Regions from separate parts of the Spongiactinospora sp. 9N601 genome, predicted to be linked through region 2. Evidence: riboswitches for the same ligand, from Rfam matches in the RefSeq annotation. Region 2 holds a riboswitch; each other region holds the start of a gene.
The links. Region 2 has a riboswitch for cobalamin ahead of ACH34R_RS35755 (ABC transporter substrate-binding protein). Riboswitches for the same ligand answer to the same signal wherever they lie in the genome.
Positions count from the first base shown of each region.

Region 1: linked by a shared signal. The riboswitch ahead of cobN (cobaltochelatase subunit CobN) and the one ahead of ACH34R_RS35755 (ABC transporter substrate-binding protein) in region 2 are both predicted to bind cobalamin.
Region 3: linked by a shared signal. The riboswitch ahead of ACH34R_RS11855 (putative cobaltochelatase) and the one ahead of ACH34R_RS35755 (ABC transporter substrate-binding protein) in region 2 are both predicted to bind cobalamin.

Region 1 covers NZ_JBIRBB010000004.1:437,503-442,015, forward strand. The annotation lists gene ACH34R_RS11830 (precorrin-8X methylmutase) at 1-111, opposite strand, end outside; gene ACH34R_RS11835 (precorrin-3B synthase) at 108-1,220, opposite strand; cobalamin riboswitch at 1,233-1,422, shown strand; gene cobN (cobaltochelatase subunit CobN) at 1,457-4,513, shown strand, end outside.
Region 2 covers NZ_JBIRBB010000019.1:106,532-111,044, forward strand. The annotation lists gene ACH34R_RS35750 (alpha/beta hydrolase) at 1-905, opposite strand, end outside; cobalamin riboswitch at 973-1,167, shown strand; gene ACH34R_RS35755 (ABC transporter substrate-binding protein) at 1,354-2,349, shown strand; gene ACH34R_RS35760 (FecCD family ABC transporter permease) at 2,346-3,443, shown strand; gene ACH34R_RS35765 (ABC transporter ATP-binding protein) at 3,440-4,237, shown strand; gene ACH34R_RS35770 ((2Fe-2S)-binding protein) at 4,256-4,513, shown strand, end outside.
Region 3 covers NZ_JBIRBB010000004.1:443,408-447,920, forward strand. The annotation lists gene ACH34R_RS11845 (cobyrinate a,c-diamide synthase) at 1-419, opposite strand, end outside; gene cobO (cob(I)yrinic acid a,c-diamide adenosyltransferase) at 413-1,015, opposite strand; gene ACH34R_RS11855 (putative cobaltochelatase) at 1,021-3,123, opposite strand; cobalamin riboswitch at 3,194-3,327, opposite strand; gene cutA (divalent-cation tolerance protein CutA) at 4,201-4,513, shown strand, end outside.

The DNA of each region.
Region 1 (4,513 bases), on a different contig from region 2:
TACCGCCACCTGGGCGATCTCGGGCGGGACGCCGGTGAGGTCGGTCTCGGCGCGGATGGTCGCGAACGAACGCCGGTAGATCTCGGCTCCGTCGCGCAGGTAGTCGGTCACGGGGTCCTCTCGTGGTAGCCGGCCGGGGTGGCGGTCATCTGGACGACCCGGCCGCGGGGGAGTCCGCACCGGCGTTCACAGCCGGACCAGTGGACGGGGGCAGGGGCGGGGGCGGCCAGCGTACCGACCCAGCGGCGGGCGTCCTCCCGCACGTCGGCCAGCGCCTTCGCGCACCCGGGCCTGCCGGTGCAGGCGCTCACGCCGTTCCACGGTGAGGCGGGGTCGGTGACCAGGCCGGCCCGGTTGAGTTCTTGTTCGACCTGGCCGGCCTCGGCGGGGTCCAGGTCGAGCAGCACAATGGTCCGCCAGGGCGTGAGGCGTACCGTACCGGTGATCACCCGCGCCTGGGCGGCCGTCAGCCGTCCCAGCGGTACGACCGCCGACAGCGCCACCCGTCCGTCACGTTGGATGATCCGTCCGGCCCGGAGTTCCCGGCCCTCCGGTGCGGCCGGCGAGTCCCCCGCCGTGCCGCCGAGGTGGCGGGCGATGCGGGCCGGGCCGTCGGGGAGTTCGGCGATGCGCCAGGAGTCGGTGCGTTCGGCCAGGAACGCGCGGGCGGCGGCGATCATGAGGCCGGGCGCTTCCTCCATGGTGGCGGTGAGCCCCGCGTCCATGCCCGCCAGCAGCAACCGCCCGTTCCAGGCGATGTCCGCGCCGAGGTTCAGGACGTCTCCGGTGCCGTCGTCCACCGCGAACAGGAAGCGGCCCGGCAGGGACGCCAGTTCCGGCACCGCGCACAGCTCCCGATCAAGGGCCGCCACCACGGGCTGGGTGTCCAGCCCGGTCCGACGGCCGCCGAGCGGGGAGGCCACGATGTTGCGCACCCGTTCGTGGGCCGCCGACGGCAGCAGGCCGGCGGCGGCGATCTTTTCGGCGAAGGCGGCGGGGGAGCGCAGCCCGCGTACCTGGACGTTGGCCCGGGAGGTCAGCTCGATCACCCCCGCGCCCAGCTCCGCCGCGCCGTCCGCCAGCTCGCTGAGCTGGGCGGACGTGATGGCACCGCCGGGCAGGCGCACCCGGGCGAGCGGCCCGTCGGCCGCCTCGTGCACCTGGAGCGCCCCCGGACACGCATCCGGCCGCATGCGGCCAGAAAAGTCGGCTTTGGACACGATCTGGATGGTAACGCCACTTCTGTCGTAGGCTTCCGGTAGGCGATGGCAATGGGAGGAAGCCGGTGTGAAACCGGCGCGGTCCCGCCACTGTGACCGGGGAGCGACCCCCAACCGCAAGGCCACTGCCCGGCGACGGGTGGGAAGGCCGGGGTGAGCGCTGATCCGGGAGCCAGGAGACTCCTGCCGTCGCGACACCCGCTACCGGGGCGAGGACCCCGAGGGAGGACCGTGCTGTGCCTGGCGACAGCCGTACCGTTCTGCTGCTCTCGACCTCTGACACCGACCTGCTCAGCGCCCGCGCCGGTGGCGCGGCCTACCGGCTGGGCAACCCGGCCAGGCTGACCCCGGACGACCTGCCCGCGCTGCTGGAGGGCACCGACCTCGTCGTGGTCCGCCTGCTCGGCGGGCGGCGGGCCTGGGAGGAAGGGCTGGATGCCCTGCTCGCCGGGCCGCGCCCGGTCGTCGTACTCGGCGGCGAGCAGGCCCCCGACGCCGAACTCATGGAACTCTCCACCGTCAGCGGCGGCGTCTGCGCCGAGGCGCACGCCTACCTGGCCCACGGCGGCCCGGCCAACCTGGCCGAACTGCACGCCTTCCTGTCTGACACCGTGCTGCTGACCGGCCACGGATTCGCCCCGCCCGCCCCCGCTCCCACCTGGGGCCTTTTGGAGCGCGTTGCCCGGTCCAAGAGCGGCCCCGTGATCGGCGTCCTGTACTACCGCGCCCACCACATGGCCGGGAACACCGGATTCGTCGAGGCCCTGGCCACCGCCATCGAGGACGCCGGCGGCCAGGCCATGCCGATCTTCTGCTCCTCGCTGCGCACCGCCGAGCCCGAACTGATCGACACCTTGCGCGCCGCCGACGCGCTCGTGGTCACCGTCCTGGCGGCGGGCGGCTCCCGCCCGGCCACGGCGGGCGCGGGCGGCGACGACGAGGCATGGGACGTCGGTGCGCTGGCCGCCCTGGACGTACCGATCCTGCAAGGGCTCTGCCTGACCTCCACCCGCCGGGCCTGGGAGGACAACGACGACGGCCTGTCCCCGCTGGACGCGGCCTCGCAGGTGGCGATCCCGGAGTTCGACGGCCGGATCATCACCGTGCCCTTCTCGTTCAAGGAGATCGACCGGGACGGCCTGACCGTCTACGTCGCCGACCCCGAGCGGGCCGCGCGGGTGGCGGGCATCGCCGTACGGCACGGCCTGCTCCGGCACACCCCGCCCGCCGGGCGGCGGATCGTGGTGATGCTGTCCGCCTACCCCACCAAGCACTCCCGGATCGGCAACGCGGTCGGCCTGGACACCCCCAGGAGCACCGTGCGGCTGCTCGCCAGGATGGCCGAAGCGGGCTACGACCTGGGCGAAGGCTTCCCCGGCGTGGCCGAGCAGGACGGCGACGCGCTGATCCACGCGCTGATCGCGGCCGGTGGCCAGGACCCCGACTGGCTCACCGAGGAACACCTGGCGGGCAACCCGGTCCGCATCCCCGCCGCCGTCTACGAGACCTGGTACCGCACCCTGCCCGGCGACCTGCGGGAGGCCATCGAGCGGCACTGGGGACCGCCGCCCGGCGAGCTGTTCGTCCACGAAGGGGACATCGTGCTCGCCGCGCTGCGCGCCGGGAACGTGGTGGTGATGGTCCAGCCGCCGCGCGGGTTCGGGGAGAACCCGATCGCCATCTACCACGACCCCGACCTGCCGCCCAGCCACCACTACCTGGCCGCGTACCGGTGGCTGTCGGCGGAGTTCGGCGCGCACGCGATGGTGCATGTGGGCAAGCACGGCAACCTGGAGTGGCTGCCGGGCAAGGCCGCCGGCATGTCGGCCGCCTGCGGCACCGACGCCGCGATCGGCGATCTGCCGCTGGTCTACCCGTTCCTGGTGAACGACCCGGGGGAGGGCACCCAGGCCAAGCGGCGGGCGCACGCCGTACTGGTGGACCACCTGGTGCCGCCGATGGCCCGCGCCGACACCTACGGCGACATCGCCCGGCTGGAGCAACTGCTGGACGAGCACGCCACGATCGCCGCGATGGACCCCGCCAAACTGCCCGCCATCCGCGCGCAGATCTGGACGCTGATCCAGGCCGCCCGGCTCGACCACGACCTCGGGCTGGACGACCGGCCGCACGACAGCGAGTTCGACGACTTCATCCTGCACGTGGACGGCTGGCTGTGCGAGGTCAAGGACGCGCAGATCCGTGACGGCCTGCACGTGCTCGGCGAGGCCCCGGCCGGGGAGCAGCGGATCGATCTGGTGCTGGCCATGCTGCGGGCCCGGCAGATGTGGTCCGGCCGGGAGAGCCTGCCCGGCCTGCGCGAGGCGCTGGGCCTGGCCGAGGACGGTACGGCCGGGCTGGCCGCCGTGGACGACGCCGAGGCGACCGCGCGCGCCCTGGTCAGCGGCATGGACGAACGCGGCTGGCGGCCGGAGGCGGCGGCCGAGGTCGCCGCCGGACTTCCCGCCGAGGTGATGCGCGTGCTGGCCTTCGCCGCGACCGAGGTCGTACCCCGCCTGGCCCGCACCACCGACGAGATCGGCAACCTGCTGCACGCGCTCGACGGTGGTTACGTCCCGGCCGGGCCGAGCGGTTCGCCGCTGCGCGGCCTGGTCAACGTGCTGCCGACCGGCCGCAACTTCTACTCCGTCGATCCCCGCGCGGTGCCCAGCCGGCTGGCCTGGGAGACCGGGCAGGCCATGGCGGACTCGCTGCTCGCCCGCTACCGCGCCGACACCGGCGAGTGGCCGCGTTCGGTGGGCCTTTCGGTGTGGGGGACCAGCGCGATGCGCACGGCGGGCGACGATGTGGCGGAGGTGCTGGCGCTGCTCGGCGTACGCCCGGAATGGGATGAGGCGTCCCGCCGGGTGACCGGGCTCGCGCCGATCCCGCTCGCCGAGCTGGGCCGTCCTCGTATCGATGTGACGGTACGGATCAGCGGGTTCTTCCGGGACGCGTTTCCGCATGTGGTGGCCATGCTGGACGACGCGGTACGGCTGGTCGCTTCTCTGGAAGAAACGGATGGGGAGAATTTCGTGCGGGCGCATGTCCGGGCGAGTGGCGGGGACGAGCGCCAGGCGACCATGCGGATCTTCGGGTCCGCCCCGGGGGCGTACGGGGCCGGGCTGCTGCCGCTGATCGACAGCCGCAACTGGCGGGACGACGCCGACCTCGCGGAGGTGTACGCGGTGTGGGGCGGTTACGCGTACGGGCGTGACCTGGAGGGCGTCGCGGCCCGGCCGCAGATGGAGGACGCCTACCGCAGGATCGCAGTGGCCGCCAAGAACGTGGAC
Region 2 (4,513 bases):
AGGATGGTCATGATGTCCTCACCGGTCAGCCGTACCGTGAGCGGGCCGCCGGTGAGCGGGTCGGTGGTGACCACGCTCGCGGGACGCGCGTCGTACCGGGCGACCATCGCGGCGAACCGCCCCGGCAGGTCCGCCCATGTGGAGGACGCGCCGGGGCCGAGGCCGCGCAGGGTCGCGTCCAGGTTGGCCTGCGCGTCGCCGTACCAGTCCACCTCGGCGGGCAGGAACGAGTCCAGCACCACCGACCGCACCCCTTCGGGATCGGCCGCCGCGGCGGCCAGCATGGAGCGGGTGGAGTAGCTGACCCCGAACAGGTTCCACTTCGGGTAGCCGAGTGCGCGGCGCAGGCCGGCCACGTCGGCGGCGATCTCAGCCGTGGTGTATCCGCGCAGGTCCACCCCCTGACGGGCCAGCCGCTCCCGGCAGGCGTTCGCGCCCCGCGCGATCCCGGCCGTCTCCGCCCGCATCGGCCCGGGCCCGGCGAGCGCGTCGAGCACGCCCCGAGCGATCTCCGGGCAGTCCAGCGCGGGCTCGGACCACCGGCTGCCCCGCTGCTCGATCACCACCACGTCGCGGTCGCGCCCCAGGATCATCTCCGACAGATATCCGGTGAGCTGGATCGATCCAGACCCGGGCCCGCCGCTGGTGTAGACGATGGGGTCGGGCTTGCGATCGGAGGCGGCCGATCGGTGTACCGCGAACCCGACCTTGATCGTCCGGCTCCCGGGCACGTCCCGCCGTTCGGGCACGATCAGAAAGCCGCATCGCGTACCGGCGGGCATCTGAACCGGGCACGCCCGGTCCTCGATCGCGGGCGCGGGCGCGGCGGACGCGGGCGTGGGCGCGGCGGCGACGAACATGATGGCCATGAGCAGGGGGGCGATCAGGGCCCGTGGGGAGATCACAACGCCCCAGGCTAGCGATCGGCCCCCCGGAACGGCGACGCTCCGGCGGCCTGACGCCGGGTGCGTGGTGGAATGACCGGTTTCGTGGGATGATGATGGAAAGGCGAGCGTGGACGAGGAAGCCGGTGTGAATCCGGCGCGGTCCCGCCACTGTGATCGGCGAGCGAGTTCCCACGACGCCACTGCCCCCGCCCGGGGTGGGAAGGCGGGGACGAGCTTCGACCCGAAAGCCAGGAGACTCACGCGGTCGCCTCCTCGATGAACTGGGGCGGATCTCCCCGGAGAGGAGTGGCCGGATGGCCGCTGGGCCGACGGGCGCGCCGCGTGGCGGTGGCGTGCCCTTAACGAGCCCGCGTCCGCCCGGCGGCGACCGGCGTAGTCCGCAGGGTCGTCTCTCTGATCCCGGTGGTTCTGTCCCGCTGCGCAGATTCCGGGAGAGGAACCCTCCATGCCGGGCAGACGTCCCAAGTCCCTGCCACTCGCCCTGTTCGCCGCCTGCGCCGTGCTGCTGGCCGGCTGCGGGGGCGCGCCCGCCGAGGTCGGGGAGGCCGCGCGGGCCCCGGTACCGGCCGGATTCCCGATTACCGTCGACAACTGCGGCGTGCGGACGACCTACGAGCGCCCGCCCCGGCGGGCGGTGTCGCTGAACCAGCACGCCACGGAGGTGCTGCTGGCCCTCGGGCTCGCGCAGTCCATGATCGGCACCGGCTACCTGGACGACCGGGTCCTGCCCGAGTACCAGGCCGCGTACGACGGCGTGAAGGTGCTGTCGGAGAAGTACCCGTCGTTCGAGGCGTTGCTGACCGAAGAGCCCGACTTCGTGTACGGCGGCTTCGCCAGCACCTTCGACGAGAAGGAGGGCCGCGCCAGGAACGCCCTGGCCAAGGCGGGCATCGACACCTACCTCAACATCGAGGAGTGCGCCACCGGCCCGGTGACCATGGCCATGATGGACCAGGAGATCCGCAACGTGGCCCGGATCTTCGGCGTGTCCGGCCGGGCGGAGCCGCTGATCACCCGGCTGCACGCGACCCTCGACGGGGTGAAGGGCAGGCTGGCCGGGGTCGCCCCGGTCAAGCTGTTCGTCTACGACAGCGGCGACAAGACCGCCTTCACGGCGGGCGGGCGCGGCGTCGGCAACGAGATCGTCGAACTGGCCGGAGCCGAGAACGTGTTCTCGGATGTCGGCAAGGCGTGGGGCGACGTGTCGTTCGAGCAGGTGGCCGAGCGCGCGCCGGACTGGATCGTGATCTACGACTACGGCGAGCAGCCGGTGGCCGACAAGAAGCGGTTCCTGCTGTCGAACCCGGCGCTGGCGGACGTTCCGGCGATCAAGGCGCGGCGCTTCGCGGTGCTGCCGCTGTCGTCGGTGGTGCTCGGGGTGCGCGCGCCCGCGGCCGTCGAGTCGCTGGCCCGCCAGATCCACCCCGAACGGTTCCGGTGACCCCCCGCACCGCGCTGGCCGGCCGGGCGGAGGCCGGGCCGCTTGCCGAGCCCGCCCGGCTGCCCGGACGCCGTCCCGGTCTGCCGTATCCGCTGGTGATCGGCCTGCTGGCGGCGCTGCTGTGCGCGGCGGTCACGGCCGGGATCGCGGCCGGGTCGATCCCGCTGCCCCCGGGGCAGGTGTGGGGCATCCTGGCCCACCGGATCCACCCCGCACTGGCCGACCCGTCCTGGTCGGCGGTCCGGGAGACCATCGTGATGGACGTACGGCTGCCGCGCGTGCTGCTCTGCGCGGTGGTCGGGGCGGGCCTTTCGGTGTGCGGGATGGCGTTGCAGGCCCTGGTCCGCAACCCGCTGGCCGATCCGATGCTGCTCGGCGTCTCCTCGGGGGCCACCGTCGGGGCGGTGTGCGTGGTGGTGTTCGGCCTGACCGTCTTCGGGGCGTTCTCGCTGCCGGTCGCCGCGTTCGCCGGGGCGCTGGCCGCGCTGGTGGCGGTCTACTTCCTGGCCAGGTCGGGCGGCCGGATGACCACGATACGGCTGGTGCTGGCGGGGGTGGCCACGGCCGAGGTGCTGTCGGCGGTGGCCGGGTTCCTGGTGGTGACCTCCAGCGATCCGCACAAGACGCAGTCGGCGCTGCGCTGGATGCTGGGCGGGCTGGCGGGCACGACCTGGCCGGTGGTGTGGGCGCCGGCCGGGGCCGTCGTACTGGGCACCGCCGTACTGCTGGGCGTCTCCCGGCCGCTGAACCTGCTGCTGGCCGGGGAGGAGGCCGCCACCGCGCTGGGGCTGGACGTACACCGGTTCAGGGCGGCGCTGTTCGTGCTGGTGGCCATCATGATCGGGACGATCGTCGCGGTCAGCGGGTCGATCGGCTTCGTCGGGCTGATCATGCCGCACGTGGTGCGGCTGCTGATCGGGGCCGACCACCGGCGGGCGCTGCCGGCCACGGCGCTGCTCGGGGCGTCGTTCCTGATCGCGGGCGACCTGTTCGCGCGGACGCTGATCACGCCTGAGGAGATCCCTGTCGGGATCATCACGGCCCTGGTCGGCGGGCCGTTCTTCCTGTGGCTGATGCGGAGGCGGTCGAGATGACGGCGCGGGCGGCGGCGCTGGCCGTACAGGACGTGTGGGTGCGCGCGGGCGGCCGGGACCTCGTGCGCGGGGTGACGCTGGACGTCGCGCCCGGCGAGGTGGTGGGGCTGGCCGGGCCGAACGGCGCGGGCAAGACCACCTTGCTGCGCACCCTCTACCGGGCCCGCCGGCCGTCCTCCGGGCGGGTGCTGCTGGACGGGCAGGACGTGTGGCGAATGCCCGGCCACTGGCTGGCCCGCCGGATGGCGGCGGTGCTCCAGGAGACGGCCGGCGACTTCGACCTGACCGTCTACGACGTCGTGGCCATGGGCCGCACCCCGCACAAACGCGCCTTCGACGGCGACGACGCCGCCGACCGGGCGATCATCGCCGCGGCGCTCGACCGGCTGGACGTGACCGGGCTGGCGTACGCGCCCTTCGACCGGCTGTCCGGCGGGGAGAAGCAGCGGGTGCTGATCGCGCGGGCGCTGGCCCAGCAGCCCGGGACGATGGTGCTGGACGAACCGACCAACCACCTGGACCTGCGCCACCAGCTCGACGCGCTGGAGCTGGTACGCGGGCTCGGGGTCACCGCCGTGGTCGCGCTGCACGACCTCAACCTGGCCGCCGCGTTCTGCGACCGGATCTGCGTGCTGGACGCGGGCGCGGTCGTGGCGGTCGGCGCGCCCCGCGAGGTGCTGACGCCCGCCCTGTTCGCCGACGTCTACCGGGTGGACGCGGACGTCGCCGCGCACCCGGAGACCGGCGTCCCGCAGGTGACCTTGCGAACCGGACGCGCCGGGCCCCCGGCCTGAGACTGGAGTGTCGCCGGCATGGAATCCCTTCGCGCGGCCTTGGCAGAGGTGGCCGGATATGGCGCGTTCTTCGCCCTTCGGGTCGGCGGCGGCGACGCCGGCTGGCACAGTGTGCGGGAGGACTACGCGCGCGGGTTCGCCGATCTGGTGGCGGCCACCGCCGCCAGGCACGGCACGCGCGAGCTTCGCGTCGGCGCGTCGATCGCCCAGCTCGGGCACGCCGCCCGGCTGTGGTCGCCGGTGCTCGGTACGGCGCTCGCGCACGGCGTGGTCCCC
Region 3 (4,513 bases), on a different contig from region 2:
GCGAAGCCGTGTACCAGGGCCGCGACCGATGCGCTCTGCCGGGCCGCGTCCACGACCAGCACCACCGGGGCGGCCAGCAGGCGCGCGACGTGCGCGGTGGAGGCGAAATCGGTCGAACCCCGGCCGTCGAACAGGCCCATCACGCCTTCGACGACCGCTATGTCGCAGTCCGCGGCTCCGTGCAGGAAGAGGGGAGTGATCAGGTCCTCGCCGACCAGCCACGGGTCCAGGTTGCGGCCGGGACGGCCGGCGGCCAGCGTGTGGTAGCCCGGGTCGATGTAGTCGGGGCCGACCTTGTGCGGGGAGACGGTGAGGCCGCGCTTTCGCAGCGCGGCCATCAGGCCGGTGGCCACCGTGGTCTTGCCGCTGCCCGAGGCCGGGGCGGCGATGACCAGGCGGGGTGTGGTCAGGGCTACCACTCGATGCCTTTCTGGCCCTTCTGTCCGGAGTCCATGGGGTGGCGGATCTTGCCCATTTCGGTGACGAGGTCGGCGGCCTCGATGAGTTCGGCGGGGGCGTCCCGGCCGGTGATCACGACGTGCTGGTCACCCGGGCGTTGGGTGAGGGTGTCCAGGACGTCGGTGAGGTCCAGCCAGCCCCATTTGAGGGGGTAGGTGAACTCGTCGAGTACGTAGAAGCGGTAGGTCTCGCTGGTCAGGTCGCGTTTTATCTGCGCCCAGCCCTCGCGGGCCTGGGCGGCGTGGTCGTCCTCGGTGCCGGCGCGCTGGATCCACGACCAGCCCTCGCCCATCTTGTGCCAGGTCACCGGGCCGCCCTCGGGGCTGTCGCCGAGTACGCGAAGGGCGCGTTCCTCGCCGATCCGCCACTTGGCGGACTTCACGAACTGGAACACCCCGATCGGCCAGCCCTGGTTCCAGGCGCGCAGCGCCATGCCGAAGGCGGCGGTGGACTTGCCCTTACCCGGGCCGGTGTGAACGATCAGCAGCGGGCGGGTGCGGCGCTGCCTGGTGGTGAGTCCGTCGTCGGGGATGACGGCGGGCTTGCCCTGCGGCATGCTTCTCAGCTCGCCTTTCTGTGGTGGCCTAGTTCGGCCAGGGCTTCTATGGGGAGGAGGCGGGCGTTCAGGCGGGCCGCCAGCCGTACGGCGAGGCCCAGCCGTACCGGGCCGCTCTCGCAGTCCACGACCACGGCGGCGGTGCCCTTCAGAAGGTCGGCGGCGCGGTCCACGTCGTTGCCGTTCGTGGTGGCGCGGCCGTCGGTGACCAGCACCAGCAGCGGACGCCTGGCCGGGTCGCGCAGCTTCTCCACGCGCAGGACCTCGGCGGCGCGGGCCAGCCCGGCCGCGAGCGGCGTGCGTCCGCCGGTGGGCAGTGAGCGCAGCCGGGCCGCGCCCGCCTCCACCGAGGAGGTCGGGGGCAGCGCGACCGTGGCTTCGGTGCCCCTGAAGGTGACCAGGCCGATCTTGTCGCGCCGCTGGTAGGCGTCGAGGAGGAGGCTGAGTACGGCGGTCTTGACGGCGGTCATCCGGCGGCGGGCGGCCATCGAGCCGCTGGCGTCCACGACGAACAGGACCAGGTTGCCCTCCCGGCCCTCGCGTACGACCTCGCGCAGGTCGTCGGCGCGTAGGACCAGGCCGGGGCCGGCGCGTCCGCGGTCGTGCTGGTGGGGGGCGGCGGCCAGTACGGTGGCCGCGATGTGCAGGTCGTGGACCTGGGTGCCGCGCGGGCGGCGGGAACCGGTGCCGCGGCCGTGCGCGGACCTTGATCGTGAACGGCGTCCGGCCGCGCCGGCGCCGACGCCGGGGGCGGCCAGCAACGGCACCCGGTACGGCGCGGCCACCTCGGCCACCTGCTCCTGCGCCCTCGCCTCCGGAGAGTCCGCCCCCGCGTCCGGCTCCCCAGAGTCCACCTCCCCGGCCTCCGCTTCGCCGGAACCCGGCCTTGCGGGCTCTGGGTAATGGGAACCTGTCGCCCCGGAATCCCCGCGCCCATTCTTCTGTTCCTGGGAATCCCGGCGTCCGTCCTCCTGCTCTTGGGAATCCCCGCGCCCGTTCTCCTGGCCCGGTCCTGCATCCTGCGGCCGGTCCGGGTCCTGGCCACCTTCGGGGCCGCCGCCCGGCGGGTCGTCCTCTGGGCCCTCGTCGCCCTCGTCCCTGGACGTACGGTCCAGCAGTTCGTCCAGCAGGGCCTCGTCCAATCCCGGCGCGTCGAACGGGTCACGCCGCCGCCGGTGCGGCAGCGACAGCCGGGCCGCCGCGCGTACGTCCTCGACGGTCACCGCGTCCCGCCCCCGCCATGCCGCGTGCGCGACCGCCGCGTTCGCCGTCACCAGGTCGGCCCGCAGGCCGTCCACCTCGAAGCCCGCGCACACCTCGGCGATCTGCCGCAGCCGGGCGTCCGGCAGCCGTACTCCGGTAAGCCTGTCCCGGGCCGCGGCGATCCGCTCCGCCAGCGCCGACTCCTCCGCCGCCCAGCGGGCCGCGAACGCGTGCGGGTCGGCGTCGAAGGCGAGCCTGCGGCGTACCACCTCGGCCCGTTCGCCGGGGTCGCGCGAGGCCCTGACCTCGACGGTCAGCCCGAACCGGTCCAGGAGCTGCGGGCGCAGCTCGCCCTCCTCCGGGTTCATGGTGCCGACCAGCAGGAACCGGGCCGCGTGCCGTACCGACACCGACTCGCGTTCGACGTAGCAGGTGCCGAGCGCCGCCGCGTCCAGCAGCAGGTCAACGAGGTGATCGTGGAGCAGGTTCACCTCGTCCACGTACAGGACGCCCCGGTGCGCCGCCGCCAGCAGGCCCGGCTCGAACGCCTTGACCCCCTCGGTCAGCGCCCGCTCGACGTCCAGCGAACCGGCCAGGCGGTCCTCCGACGCGCCGACCGGCAGTTCCACCAGGGCGGCCGGGCGGCGGACGCCCTCCGCTGCGGGATCGTGCGGGCCGTCCGGGCAGTCGGGGTCGGGCGCGGCCGGGTCGCAGGCGAACCGGCAGCCGGGCACCACCACGACGGCCGGGAGCTGGGCGGCGAGGGCGCGTACGATCGTGGACTTGGCGGTGCCCTTCTCGCCGCGCACGAGCACGCCGCCGACGCGGGGGGAGACCGCGTTGAGCACCAGCGCCAGCTTCAGGTCGTCGAGCCCGACCACGGCGCTGAACGGATAGGCGACCATCAGGTCGGGGAGCTTGTGGGCGTGGTCACTGCGCGCATGTTCGGCCTCCTTGGGATGACGCGTCCCGCTGACGAGGTCACGGCCACCAAGCGACCTGGCTCCCGGGATCGTTCGACGTCCCGGATACAGTGGCGCGTCCGCACCGGCATCTCACCGGATTTCCCTTGGACGACCGTGAAATCTACCGGAACGTATCCTTTCCTCCCGTTCGCGTCAATACACGACACACCCCCGACGCCCCCCACCCCCGCCTCCGGCCGGGCCGCGCTGTCGCGCGCTCACTGGCCTTCGCTTCGCTCAGTCGTGTTCTCTATGTCGGGCTTCGCCCGACGTAGCCCCCTCCGGGGCGATGCCCCCGCCTTCGGCGGGGCCGCGCTGTCGCGCGCTCAATCGCCTTCGCTTCGCTCAGCCGTGTTCTCTATGTCGGGCTTCGCCCGACGTACGGCAAGCCGTCTCTCGCCGCCCCGCCGTGCTCGGTAACGCCCTGTGCCCGGCCCTTCGCGTGCGCCCTGCCTACTCGCCGTACCAGGCACCGGCTAAACGGCCTTCTTCCAAACCCCCCCACCGTTGGCCGCTTCCCGCCGTAACAATCGCCCCTCCCGGGCCGATTCCCCGCCTTCGGCGGGGCCGCGCTGTCGCGCGCTCAATGGCCTTCGCTTCGCTCAGTCGTGTTCTTGATGTCGGGCTTCGCCCGACGCTTGCGCCACCGGCATGTTCGTATCCCGCTCTCTACTGGGAATCCTCACTTCCAACGGCCCCGTGACCTTCGCTGCACCCACACTGTGTACGGCGTACGGTCAGCGCCCAAAGCGAAGGATGGTGACGGGCACGCCGGTCAGACATGCACAGCCTGTGGACAACGCTGCGCACCCCGCATCTCTCCTAATAGCGGCGGGATGTCCACCTTGAGATGAAGGACAGCGGCAGACATCACGCTTGAGCAGCTTGTGGCACCTATTCAGTACACCCCGCAAGATCCTCCATTGCCCGGACATCACTGAAGGTGCAGGCCATACTTGTACGCGGTGCCCTCAGGGGAGGACAGCCGCTTGTTGGGCAGAGATCTAGAGTTCCAGCATGACGGACTTTGTTCAGGTGTCGACGACCACAGCCGGCCGGGACGCCGCCTTGGCCCTCCTCCGTTCAGCGGTCGAGTCGAAGCTTGCCGCCTCGGGTCAGGTATTCGGCCCGGCGATTTCGGTGTTCTGGCATCAAGGCGAGCTCGGTGAGGCCGAGGAATGGCAAGTCGTGCTCAAGTCGACCCGGGAAAGCTATCCGGCGCTCGAAGCTCACCTCGTGGAGCGCCATCCATGGGACAACCCGGAAGTCACGTTCACATCGATCGACGGCGGATCGACCACCTACCTGGAGTGGCTACGTCGAACGACCG